One region of the Bradyrhizobium sp. USDA 3315 genome, then DNA from elsewhere that is predicted to be linked to it. Evidence: predicted binding sites of a transcription regulator. Region 1 holds the regulator's gene; the other holds the start of a gene.
The links. Region 1 encodes LexA, which represses DNA repair genes until DNA is damaged. Its sites were predicted from a motif close to TGTTCNNNNTGTGTTCNG; they were not measured.

Region 1 (5,537 bases):
TCGAACAGCGTCGAGATGTGCCGCGCTTTCCCCGTTCCGGGGATCGCACCGCCCTCATAGGCGGCCGACCCGCATTCCTGTTCCGCATTCGTCGCGTCACTCGGCAGGTCGTGAAGGTTCCCGGGGGAAGGACCGGAACGGAAATTGATGCTGTTCGTTGGACCGCATGATCTCGAAGACGGAGCGTCCAACGCCGTGAGCCGGAAAACCTTGCAAGCACGCTCGGAACAGGCGCTCGTCGTCATCATTCTCAGCACCGGTGCGCTGATCGGTTACCTCGGCTTGGCACTGTCCAGGCTGTGAGAGCTACGTCCGGCGGGCACCAAGCCACCGCGGGCGTCAGGCCGCGGCAAGCATCAAGTCGCTTGGTGCGCTGAAAGCTCGTGCGTGCGTGCCACTGAGTTGCCCGACGCGGCAAGCCAAGCCCCGCAGCAAAAATATAGGGTGAAAAGAGCAAGGCTCGGACAGATCATGTCGCGAGAATGCGGATGTTTGACGCACAAGCGACGACACCCGCCGTCGTCCCGGCGAAGGCCGGGAGCCATTACCCCAAATCTCAATTGTTGCGCGACGCTGGGGCCACAGCTTCCTCTCAACAACCCAACCCTGTGGTTATGGGTCCCGGCCTTCGCCGGGACGACGGTGTGCGCGGGAACAGTCTCGCGATGAATGCAACGCCACGCACAATCCACACACCGGTCACTGAAATCGAGGACATTGCCGCCTGCCCGCAATTCTCGTACACGGTTTCACGCAATGACCTCGCAATTCTCTCCCAACTCCGTCGACGTGCTGCTGTTCGATATCGGCCGCGTCGTGCTCGACATCAACTTTGACAAGGTGATGGCGCACTGGGCGCAGCATGCCGGCTGTGCGCCCGCCGAGCTCGCCACGCGCTTTGTCGTCGACGACAGTTTCAAGCATCATGAGATCGGCCGGATCGACGACGCGGCATTCTTCGAGAATCTGCGCCGGACGCTCGGCATCAACATCACGGACGCCCAGTTCCTCGAAGGCTGGAACGCGATCTTCACCGGCGAGATGCCGGGCATCGCCCCGCTGCTCGCGGCGGCCGCCAAGCGGATGCCGCTCTACGCCTTCTCCAACACCAATCCGGCCCATGTCGCGCATTTCTCGGTCACCCATGCCGAGCTGCTCAGCCATTTCCGCAACGTCTTCCTGTCCTCGAGCATCGGCTTCCGCAAACCCGACGCCGAGGCCTACGATCATGTGGTAAAAGCCATCGGCGTGCCGGCGTCGCGGATCCTGTTCTTCGACGACCTGGCCGCCAATATCGAAGGTGCGCGGGCGCGCGGCCTTCATGCTATCCACGTGACGTCGACGGATGACGTGGCAAGGGCTTTGACCGCACTTGGAATTTGAACATTAAGAATTGAGGAGCTCTGAGCGTGGCCCTGATGCCGGTTGCCGATGCCCTGTCCGCCGTCCTCGCCGGCGCCGAACCGCTGCCGGAGGAGATGGTCGCGCTCGATGCCGCCTACCACCGCACGCTTGCGCACGACCTCGCGGCGCTCCGCACCCAGCCGCCGCAGCCGATGTCGGCGATGGACGGCTATGCGGTGCGCGCCGCCGATGCGGCTGATCTAAAGGCCCGGCTCAAGGTGATCGGCGAAGTCGCCGCCGGCCGGCCGTTCGAGCGGACGGTCGGCGCCGGCGAGGCGGTGCGGATCTTCACCGGCGGCGTGATCCCCAATGGCGCCGACGCGGTGATCATCCAGGAGGACACCGCCGTCGACGGCGACCACATCACGATCACGGAGGCCGCCAGCGTCGGGCGGCACATCCGCCCGGCTGGGGTCGACTTCCGTGAGGGCGAGGTGCTGCTCGCCGGCGGCAGCCGCCTGTCCGACCGCGCGCTGTCGCTGGCGGCCGCCATGAACTATCCGGAACTTGCGGTGCGCCGCCGCCCGAAGGTCGCGGTGCTGGCGACCGGCGACGAGCTGGTGATGCCGGGCTCGCAGCCCGGTCCCGGCCAGATCGTCTATTCCAACGGCTACGCGCTGCGAGCGCTGGCGCGCGCCGAAGGCGCCGAGACCGTCGACCTCGGCGTTGCCGCCGACACGGTAGAGGCGACCACGGCGGGCATCCGCCGGGCACGCGAGGCCGGCGCCGATGTCCTCATCACGACAGGCGGCGCCTCGGTCGGCGACCACGATCTCGTCAAGCGGTCGCTGGAAGCCGAGGGCGTCGAGATGGCGTTCTGGCGGATTGCGATGCGGCCCGGCAAGCCGATGATGCATGGCCGGCTCGGCGCGATGCGGGTGATCGGTCTGCCCGGCAATCCGGTGTCGTCCTATGTCTGCGCCTTCCTGTTCCTGGTGCCGTTGATTCGGGCGCTGAGCGGCCGGAAAGTGATTCATCATCGCCGCGCGAGCGCCCTGCTCGGCCGCGACCTCGCAGCCAACGACCAGCGCGAGGACTATCTGCGTGCGCGTCTCGAAGCGCGCGAGGACGGCACGCTGATCGCAACGCCGGTGACGCAGCAGGACTCGTCGCTGCTCGGGAATCTCGCTGCGGCACGGGCACTTCTCGTGCGCCCGCCGTTCGCGGCGGCGGCCGTCGAAGGCAGCGAATGCGAGATCCTGACACTGCCCGAATAGGGTTTTCGCGCCCCGCCGATTGTGCGTTGCCCGACACGTTCACCGGAAATTAAGTGGTTGCGGAACACATATCGAACATATAGTGTCCGTTCATGATTTGTTTCGAGTACTGGTGTCTACAATCGGGAAGCCGCGTGGAAGCAGGTGCATCGAGCACATGCTCCTGAGGTCAGGCCCGGCCTGCAGGCCCCACCAGAAGAGTCTCGGAATCGAACGACGCTATCAACCGGGGGAATACTCGAGATGCTCACGCGCAAACAGTACGAACTACTGCGTTTCATCAATGAACGTCTGAAAGAGGCCGGCGTACCGCCCTCCTTCGACGAGATGAAGGATGCGCTCGACCTGCGCTCGAAGTCCGGTATCCACCGCCTGATCACTGCGCTGGAGGAGCGCGGCTTCATCCGCCGCCTGCCGAACCGCGCCCGCGCCATCGAGGTCATCAAGCTGCCCGAACTCTCGGCCGGCGGCGGCAACGGCCGCCGCGGCTTCACGCCCAGCGTCATCGAAGGCACCCTCGGCCGGCGCGCCAGCACGCCGCCGATTGCCGAGGACGACGGCAACCGTCCGGTCGCGGTCCCCGTGATGGGCCGGATCGCCGCCGGTACGCCGATCGAGGCGCTGCAGACCCGCAGCCACACCATCAGCGTGCCGCCCGACATGCTCGGTGCCGGCGAGCACTATGCGCTCGAGGTGCGCGGCGACTCGATGGTCGATGCCGGCATCCTCGACGGCGACATGGCGCTGATCCAGCGCAACGACGTCGCCAATACCGGCGACATCGTGGTGGCGCTGATCGACGAGGAGGAAGCCACCCTGAAGCGCTTCCGCCGCCGCGGCGCATCGATCGCGCTCGAGCCGGCCAACACCGCCTATGAAGTGCGCATCCTGCCGCCGAACCGGGTCCGCATCCAGGGCAAGCTGATCGGCCTTTATCGCAAATACTGAATTGCAAATACTTGCGGCGGCCGGGAACGAGCAACACGTCGGATCGTTCCTTGCATGATAGTGTAGCGTACGGCCTGCCCGATGCGCTCCGATACCTCTCGCGCAGCGTCGCGTGTTTGTGATCGGAGCGATCTCGGACCAGTCGTACAATCGCCCAGAAACGAGCAGACGCTCGTTCGCTATCGTCCACTCTGGTAGAGGCCCTAATGCCTCAAGGAGAGGCACGGGTCGCTACCTCGAAATGAGGAGCCATCCGATGTGTGACTATAGTCTGCACGCCGTGGCATCGCGCCCCGCCATTGTCGGAGAGACGCTGATCACGACGACGTTCCGCGGCACGTCGACCCGCGGCTTTGCTTCGGAGAATGACCCCACTGTCGCGGTCTGCATGCTGCCGGGCACCGAGCTCGCTTTCGCCGAGAACGTTCGCTACGACAGCCGCTGGATCTGGACCAAGACGCTGAACTATCGCGTCGGCGTGTTCAACGAAGTCGAGCCCGACGTGCCTGATCGGCATCATGACGCGGTCGAATTCCCCGACGGCAGCCATGTGCTGGTGACCCAGCTGGTCGAGGGACAGCGCGTTAGCGTGCTGCAATTGCCGGCGCTGCATCCGCCGGTCGAGCAGAAGCCGAAGGTTGTGGAGCGGCGGCCCTCCGCATTCGCAACGCTGTTTTTGGGTTGAGCGCATCGTCGCCGCGGAATGAGCTGTTCGGCGGCGGATGACCTAAGCAATTTCGGGCGACCCCGGACTCCCGCTTCCGGGGCGCAGAAGGAGATTTGCGTCGGCCGGCGCCTTGGCGCATCATCGGGCACGGAGGACGTGCGCGGTGGTCGATAAGGTCACATGGCAAAAGGCTGGACGCGTCACGGAACCGGGCCGCTACATGTTCCGGTTCGGTTGGCTGACGGTAACGGCCGACGACCTGAAAGTCTGGGAGCAATTTCCCGAGGCTTCCTTCACCCTCGTCAAGAAGCCCGACGCCGGCCCCGACTCCGACGAATACCATCTCGGCCTGTTCGAGCTGCCGAGCGGCCCCTCGCCGGACCACGGCTAATCATCGCCCTGCAGATCGGTCTCGGCCGGCGTCGCATCCACCGCAGGCCGCGGCGCGGCGGCGGGCGCGCGCAGCGTCGTTTCGCTCTCGCCGTCGCCGGGAACTGCCGGCGACCACGGCCGGTCGATCCCGCCGGGCTTGACCGCATCGACGGCGTAGCCGTCCCTGATCCTTCGCAGCACCAGCGCGCCGTGGCGGCGCAGCCGCTCGGCATCGATCACCGATGCCGCGCAGCCCTGCGGCGCCGGCCGCGCCGTCACGATCAGGGCTGCGCGCTCGCAGTCGTCCGCCAGCGCCTCCGGCCGGGTCGCCAGCGCGACGAAGACGCCGCCGGGTCCCTGGGTCACGCAGCCGCCGGCATCGCACGAGACGCCCTCGCCGAGCGACGCATCGGTGGCGGTGCGCGCGTCGGCGTCCGCCGCCAGCCACTCCTTGACCAAAAATGCATCCTTGGCGCTGTGCATCAGATGCAGCCACCCGTCACCGCCACGCACCGCGACGTTGCGGCCGTCGCCCGAGATCAGCACGTCCGGCTGCGGCACCCTGAGCGCCCAGACCGAGGCCACCAGCAGCAGCACCGCGCCTGACCAGCGCAGCGGCGTGCGCAGCAGCCCGAGCAGGATGATGCCGGCGCTCGCTGCGATCAGCGGCCCGATGCCGAACGCCGCCATGCGGCCGACCGCGCCCGGGAGTGCGGCGACCCATTGCGTCACCAGGATCATCCAGTCGATGCCAAGACCCATGATCGCCCAGAACAGTCCGTCGAAGCCGACCGGCATGGCGACGAGCCCGAGCAGGCCGGCCGGCATCACGACCGCCGAGACGACAGGCATCGCCGCAAGGTTCGCAAGCAGCCCGTAGGGCGTCACGCGGTGGAAATGGAATGCGGCATAGGGCGTCGTCGCCAGCC
Region 2 (5,537 bases), 6.2 Mb from region 1:
GGCGCAGGCCGTCGCGATAGATCCCTGTATAGGTCGCGTCGAAGCCACGGATGTAGAAACTATCGAACCTTGGATCATAGCCGAACGCCGTGGTCGTCACGCCGGGCGTGTAGCTGACGGCGTCCTTGAGCGTCTGAACGTTGCGATCCCTTAGCTCCTTTTGCGTCACGACCGAAAGCGACTGCGGCGTTTCGATCAGCGCTGTGCTGGTCTTGGTGCCGGCCGTGCTCGCGGTTGCGACGTACCCCGTGGTCGTACCGATCGCGCCTCCTGTGCCTTGCGACCGCGGAGCCTGGCTCCGGGCGGGCGCCGCGGCACTGCGGCGCCGGTTCGCCGCGACCGCGCGCGAAGTCCTGGTGTTCTGGCTTGAAACGACGGCACCGCGCTTCCTTGCGGCGCCAGGTTCATCCACCGTCACTGCGGGAAGTTCGCTGACATTGCTCTGCGGAGGACTTGTCTGCGCCTGAGCGCTGGCGACGTCTGCACCCATTGGCACAAGTATGACCGAACCGAGTAGCGCCGCATTGATCGCAGCCGTTGATGCGAGCAAGCCGCGCTTGCTCCGCAACGAAGCCATTCCCACCGAACAAATCCCCACATTGCCTTACGCCGACATCGATCGAGTCGCGTTTGCGACAAGGCCGACATCGATTGGGGCGGACTTCTATCGGCGGGATGATCGAAATTCCACACGCGCAAAATAGAATCGATGGAAGCAGCAACGAAGCGCAACACTGGAGTGGTTCAAGATGCGCATCACTGGAACGATTCAAAACGACATGTTGGCGGGTCAGGCTTTCGACACGACGAATGCGATGCGCGTCGTCTCTCGCAGAGAGTCTCGAACGCGGGAGCACGCGGCGATCATTCAATGATGTTGCATCCCGTCGACGTCATCGCGCGCCAAGGAGCGCACGAACGCGGTGAACCGTCATCTCCGCGCAAAGGCTATCGCATTTCGTGGCGGCGTGCTCGTGGCCATCCTTCGAGACGCCCGCCTTCGGCGGGCTCCTCAGGATGAGGTCTTGTTCTGCGGCACAATAGTAGACCCTCATGGTGAGGAGCGCCGCTTGCGGCGCGTCTCGAACCACGAGGCCAAGCACTTGCGCGGTCGCCAAGGGGCATATGCGATAGCCCTGGGGGTGACGGGAAGGATCGGATGGATTGCGCATCGCGTCAGCGCAAGGTTTGCTCCGCATTTTCGTCGCGAGCTACTCGAAATGATGGTGCGGCAAGCGGCGCCGCCTCTCAGCGTGCGAGGCGATGCATTCAGGCGCGCGGCAACAGCCGGATGCGCTGCGCGCTACTTCTGCTTGGGCAGGAGGCCCTTCAGCTTTTCCATGTCCTTGACGTTCATCTTCATGCCGCCGGGCATGATGATGTCGCCGGCCTTCTGGTCGCTCTTGCAGGCGCCGAGCCATTTCGCCTCGATGGTCATCGTGGTGTCGCGCGAGCCGGCCGCGCCGCCCTCGGCATGGGAGGTGCTCTTCACCGTGTAGGCGGAATTAAAATCGCCGACGATCTCGGCATGGCTCTGCATCGTCATGCCGGCGACGCTGCAGACGCTGTCGCTGACATAGCCGGTCGCGGTCTTCTGGATATCCTGCTTCGAGCAGACTTCCTTGGCCATCGGCGAGGCCGCCGCGCTCATCTCCTTGTCGGTGGTCTCGTCGGTGCAGTGCTGCATGGTGATTTCGGGCATCGGCCCGCCGGTGCGCACCATCTTCATCTCCCACAGACCGGCCTTGCGGATCGGCAGGTCGACGGCACTTGCGGCGCCAGCGGACAGGACAAGGCACACAGCCGAACCAAGCAAGGCAAGCTGTCGGGTCATGCGGTCGGCTCCCGGCTGAACGATCGAAAGATCCGGTGCGCGCTCAGTAGAGCGTGCGCAGCGGCCTCTGGGCTGCGCCATAGGGCACCCAGCGACAGGCGAAAGAGATGTAGCCGCCCGGATAGTTCTGCATCGCAAGGAACTTAACCACCTTGCCGTAGGAGGCGCAGTGATCGACTGCGAGTTGCCGGGCGTCGCTCTGGGTCGCCAGCGTATAGGCGATGATACCGCCGGTATCATTGCCCTTGAACGGCGGTACCGGCTGCATCCAATCCGCCCGCGCCGGCACAACGGCCAGCATCCCGCAAACGGCAACCAGGCACGCGGCCAATTTCCTTCGCATCGCAGACTCCATTTCGCTTCGAGCCAACATAGAGTGCGCCGGCGACCGTGAAAAGAACGAGCCGGCTCCCCAAAGTGGACTTCTCCGCAGGTGTTGCCGCCCTGCACTTGACCTTGCCGGGGCTTCGCGGCACCGTCCGCGGCATCGGATAATCGGGTGGATTCCCATGCGCAACCTGTTCAACTCCCGCAATAAACTCGGCCGCAAGCTCGGCCTCGGCGCCGCACTCGTGGTCGGCCTGCTGGCTTTCGGGGGTACGGCCCAGGCCGCCAATCCGCTCGAAATGAACTTCTGGCTGTCCGGCCCGCGCTATGACGGCAATGTGGCCCCATGCGAGAAGGCCCTGACGGTCATCAGCACGCAATTCCAGGAAAAGGAAGCCACCTTCTGGAATTCGCCGCTCGTGATCACCGGCTTCAACGGGATTCACGAAACCGCCTTCCGCCCCTGGCAGTCCGACAATATCCCGCGCCGTTATTGCACGGGCGAGGCGATGCTGAGCGACGGCAAAGTGCGCAAGGTGCACTATTCGATCATCGAGGACGGCGGCTTTGCCAGCATCAATCAGGGCGTCGAATGGTGCGTCGCGGGGCTCGACCGCAACTGGACCTATAACCCGTCCTGCAAGGCCGCGCGGCCCTGATCTCCGACCAGATTGCTAAAGCAGGAGCCGCCGCCATTTGGACGGCGGCTTTTTGTTCTTGAAATGTTCTCGCAGCCTGCTAGGCTCTGGGCGGTCGAGTGAGGGAGCGTTTGATGCCTCGGTTGGACACGATTTCCCGATTTTTGATTTCGGTTGCCATTATTCTGTGCGGTGCGGTCGGGGCGTCGGCCCAGGATCGCCGCCAGAATGCGCCCGGTGAGTTCGATTTCTATGTGCTGTCGCTGTCGTGGTCGCCCTCGTTCTGCGAGGCGGCGAGCGAGCGCGGCAACAACGGCCGCGGCACGCAGGCGCAATGCGGCGGACGGCCCTATTCCTTCGTGGTACACGGCCTGTGGCCGCAATATGAGCGGGGCTTTCCGGAATACTGCCAGCGGCCCTCGCCGCGACTCGCCCGCAGCATCATGAGCTCGATGCTCGACCTGATGCCGGCGCCCGGGCTGATCTACAACGAGTGGGACAAGCACGGCACCTGCTCCGGTCTCGGCGAGCGCGCCTATTTCGAAGCCATCCGCAAGGCCCGCGCCACGGTGAAGATCCCCGAGGAATTCCTGCAATTGTCGGAGCCGAAGACGGTCGCGCCCGACGAGCTGGAGACGGCATTCATCAAGGTCAATCCGGGCCTCAGCAACTCCGCGATCTCGGTGACCTGCGACAGCAAGCGGCTCAGCGAGGTGCGGATCTGCCTCAGCAAGGATCTGCAATTCCGCTCCTGCGAGGAAATCGACCGCCGCGCCTGCCGCCGCGATCAGGTGCTGATGCCGCCGGTTCGCGGCGGCTGAAACTCTGGGTCATGGCCGGCAGACCCGCGCTGCGCGTCGTCGCGCAGCATGTCCCGGCCACCTGCGCCATCGCGAAACAAGCAAGATAAGGCGCAGATGCCCGGGAGCCGGCTACGCCAAGGCTTCGCCGAGCTCGGACGTTACCCCCGCCGAAGCTTTAGCGAAGGCCGGGACAAGCCCGGGCATGACGAGTACAACATGCGCACCCTTTGGGAGCGCAGCACGATCATCACATGAACTACCGTCACGCCTTTCATGCCGGCAGCTTTGCCGACGTCATCAAGCACATCGTGCTGGTGCGCATGCTCACCTATCTGCAGGACAAGCCGGCGCCGTTCCGCGTCATCGACACCCATGCCGGCGCCGGTCTCTATGATTTGACGTCGAGCGAAGCGCAGCGCGGCGGCGAATGGCTCACCGGCATCGCGCGGCTGATGCAGGCGCGGCTCTCCGACCAGGCATTGCCGCTGATCGCGCCCTATCTCGACATCGTCAGAGCATTCAATCCGAAAGGCGAGCTGAAAGCCTATCCTGGTTCGCCGTTGATCGCGCGGGCGCTGCTGCGTCCGCAAGATCGCCTCACCGCCTGCGAGATCGAACCGACGGCGCGCAAACAACTGATCGACGCGCTGCGACGCGACGCGCAAGCGCGCGTCGTCGATCTCGACGGCTGGATGGCGCTGCCCGCATTCGTGCCGCCGAACGAACGGCGCGGCCTGGTGCTGATCGATCCGCCGTTCGAAGCGAAGGACGAGTTCGAGCGGCTGGCCAGTGCTTTCACGGAAGCGTACGCGAAGTGGCCGACCGGCTCGTATCTTTTGTGGTACCCCGTAAAAACCCGGAGAGCCACCGATGAGCTAACGCGCAGTGTGGCTGCTGCAGCAGCAAGCAGCCGGCCCGCCGGCAAATGCCTGCGATTGGAATTCAGTGTGGCACCGCAAGAAGCAGGCGCAGGCCTCGTTTCCACAGGGCTTTTGCTGGTGAATCCGCCGTGGACGCTGGCGAATGAGTTGAAGATCATCCTGCCCGAACTCGAGAAGCCGCTCGGTCAAGGCGGCGCGGGACGCTTCAGACTCGAGACGCCTAAACCATGATCGACAACCTCCTACTGAAAAGTTCAATTTTGAGCATAGGCAATTTGCGCGGAACCGTATTATGCTCATCCTGTTACGACTGGCTTTACGTTCCGCTTCCGCGAATGGTTGCGGCGGAGTGACAAGGCCGAAATAAATCCAGGCAGACCGGCGGCGTGACGCCGGCCTGTTCAGGTGGCCAAGCTTCCGACAAGCGAATGTCGGTCAACCGCTACGCGGCGTGCGCGTAGCGGTGGAGCAATACGGGGGAGGAGTTTCCCGATGGCCATGACTGGGACAGTCAAGTTCTTCAACGGAGAGCGTGGCTACGGCTTCATCAAGCCTGATGATGGCGGCCGCGATGTGTTCGTTCACATCACAGCTGTCGAGCGTGCAGGATTGAAGGACCTGACTGAAGGACAACGCATTACGTTCGAGGTTGAGCCCGACAAGAAGGGCAAGGGCCCGAAGGCGGTCAACCTGGTGGTCTCATGACGAGCGCTCGCGATGCGCGGCTCGGAATGAACACCGAATGAGGCGTTGCGTGTGAGTTGGCTGCCGAGCGCGTGGCTGGCGCTCGCTGGATGACCACCTGCATGATGCGGACGCGACCGGCGGAGCCGCATATCCCACACGTGCGGCCCACCGATTGGATTCGCGCACGCCGCGGCGTGTACACGGCCGTGCGCGACGTTGAGATCATCAACACAAAGAAAAACCCGGCCGTGCACGGCGCGGCCGGGAGTTAATGGTCGACGTTTCTTGTTCTCAGAAGTGATAGTTGATGCCGGCGCGAACCAGGCTGAAGCTGTAGCCGTTCGACACGCCACCGGTGATCGTGAAA

Region 2: a site for LexA is predicted at 2,874-2,891, ahead of ACVIYL_RS02165 (ribonuclease T2 family protein). Genes of this name have one in related genera too.

Annotation. Positions count from the first base shown of each region.
Region 1 is NZ_JBSRYP010000001.1:6,705,691-6,711,227, reverse strand. It holds gene ACVIYL_RS31470 (serine hydroxymethyltransferase) at 1-60, shown strand, start outside; gene ACVIYL_RS31465 (hypothetical protein) at 148-303, shown strand; gene ACVIYL_RS31460 (HAD family hydrolase) at 757-1,383, shown strand; gene ACVIYL_RS31455 (molybdopterin molybdotransferase MoeA) at 1,410-2,621, shown strand; gene lexA (transcriptional repressor LexA) at 2,865-3,569, shown strand; gene ACVIYL_RS31445 (hypothetical protein) at 3,826-4,254, shown strand; gene ACVIYL_RS31440 (hypothetical protein) at 4,400-4,627, shown strand; partial or broken gene ACVIYL_RS31435 (ComEC/Rec2 family competence protein) at 4,624-5,537, opposite strand, start outside.
Region 2 is NZ_JBSRYP010000001.1:494,899-500,435, forward strand. It holds gene ACVIYL_RS02145 (TonB-dependent siderophore receptor) at 1-412, opposite strand, end outside; gene ACVIYL_RS02150 (DUF3617 domain-containing protein) at 1,304-1,834, opposite strand; gene ACVIYL_RS02155 (hypothetical protein) at 1,878-2,177, opposite strand; gene ACVIYL_RS02160 (hypothetical protein) at 2,344-2,820, shown strand; gene ACVIYL_RS02165 (ribonuclease T2 family protein) at 2,934-3,620, shown strand; gene ACVIYL_RS02170 (23S rRNA (adenine(2030)-N(6))-methyltransferase RlmJ) at 3,854-4,714, shown strand; gene ACVIYL_RS02175 (cold-shock protein) at 4,976-5,188, shown strand; gene ACVIYL_RS02180 (outer membrane protein) at 5,462-5,537, opposite strand, start outside.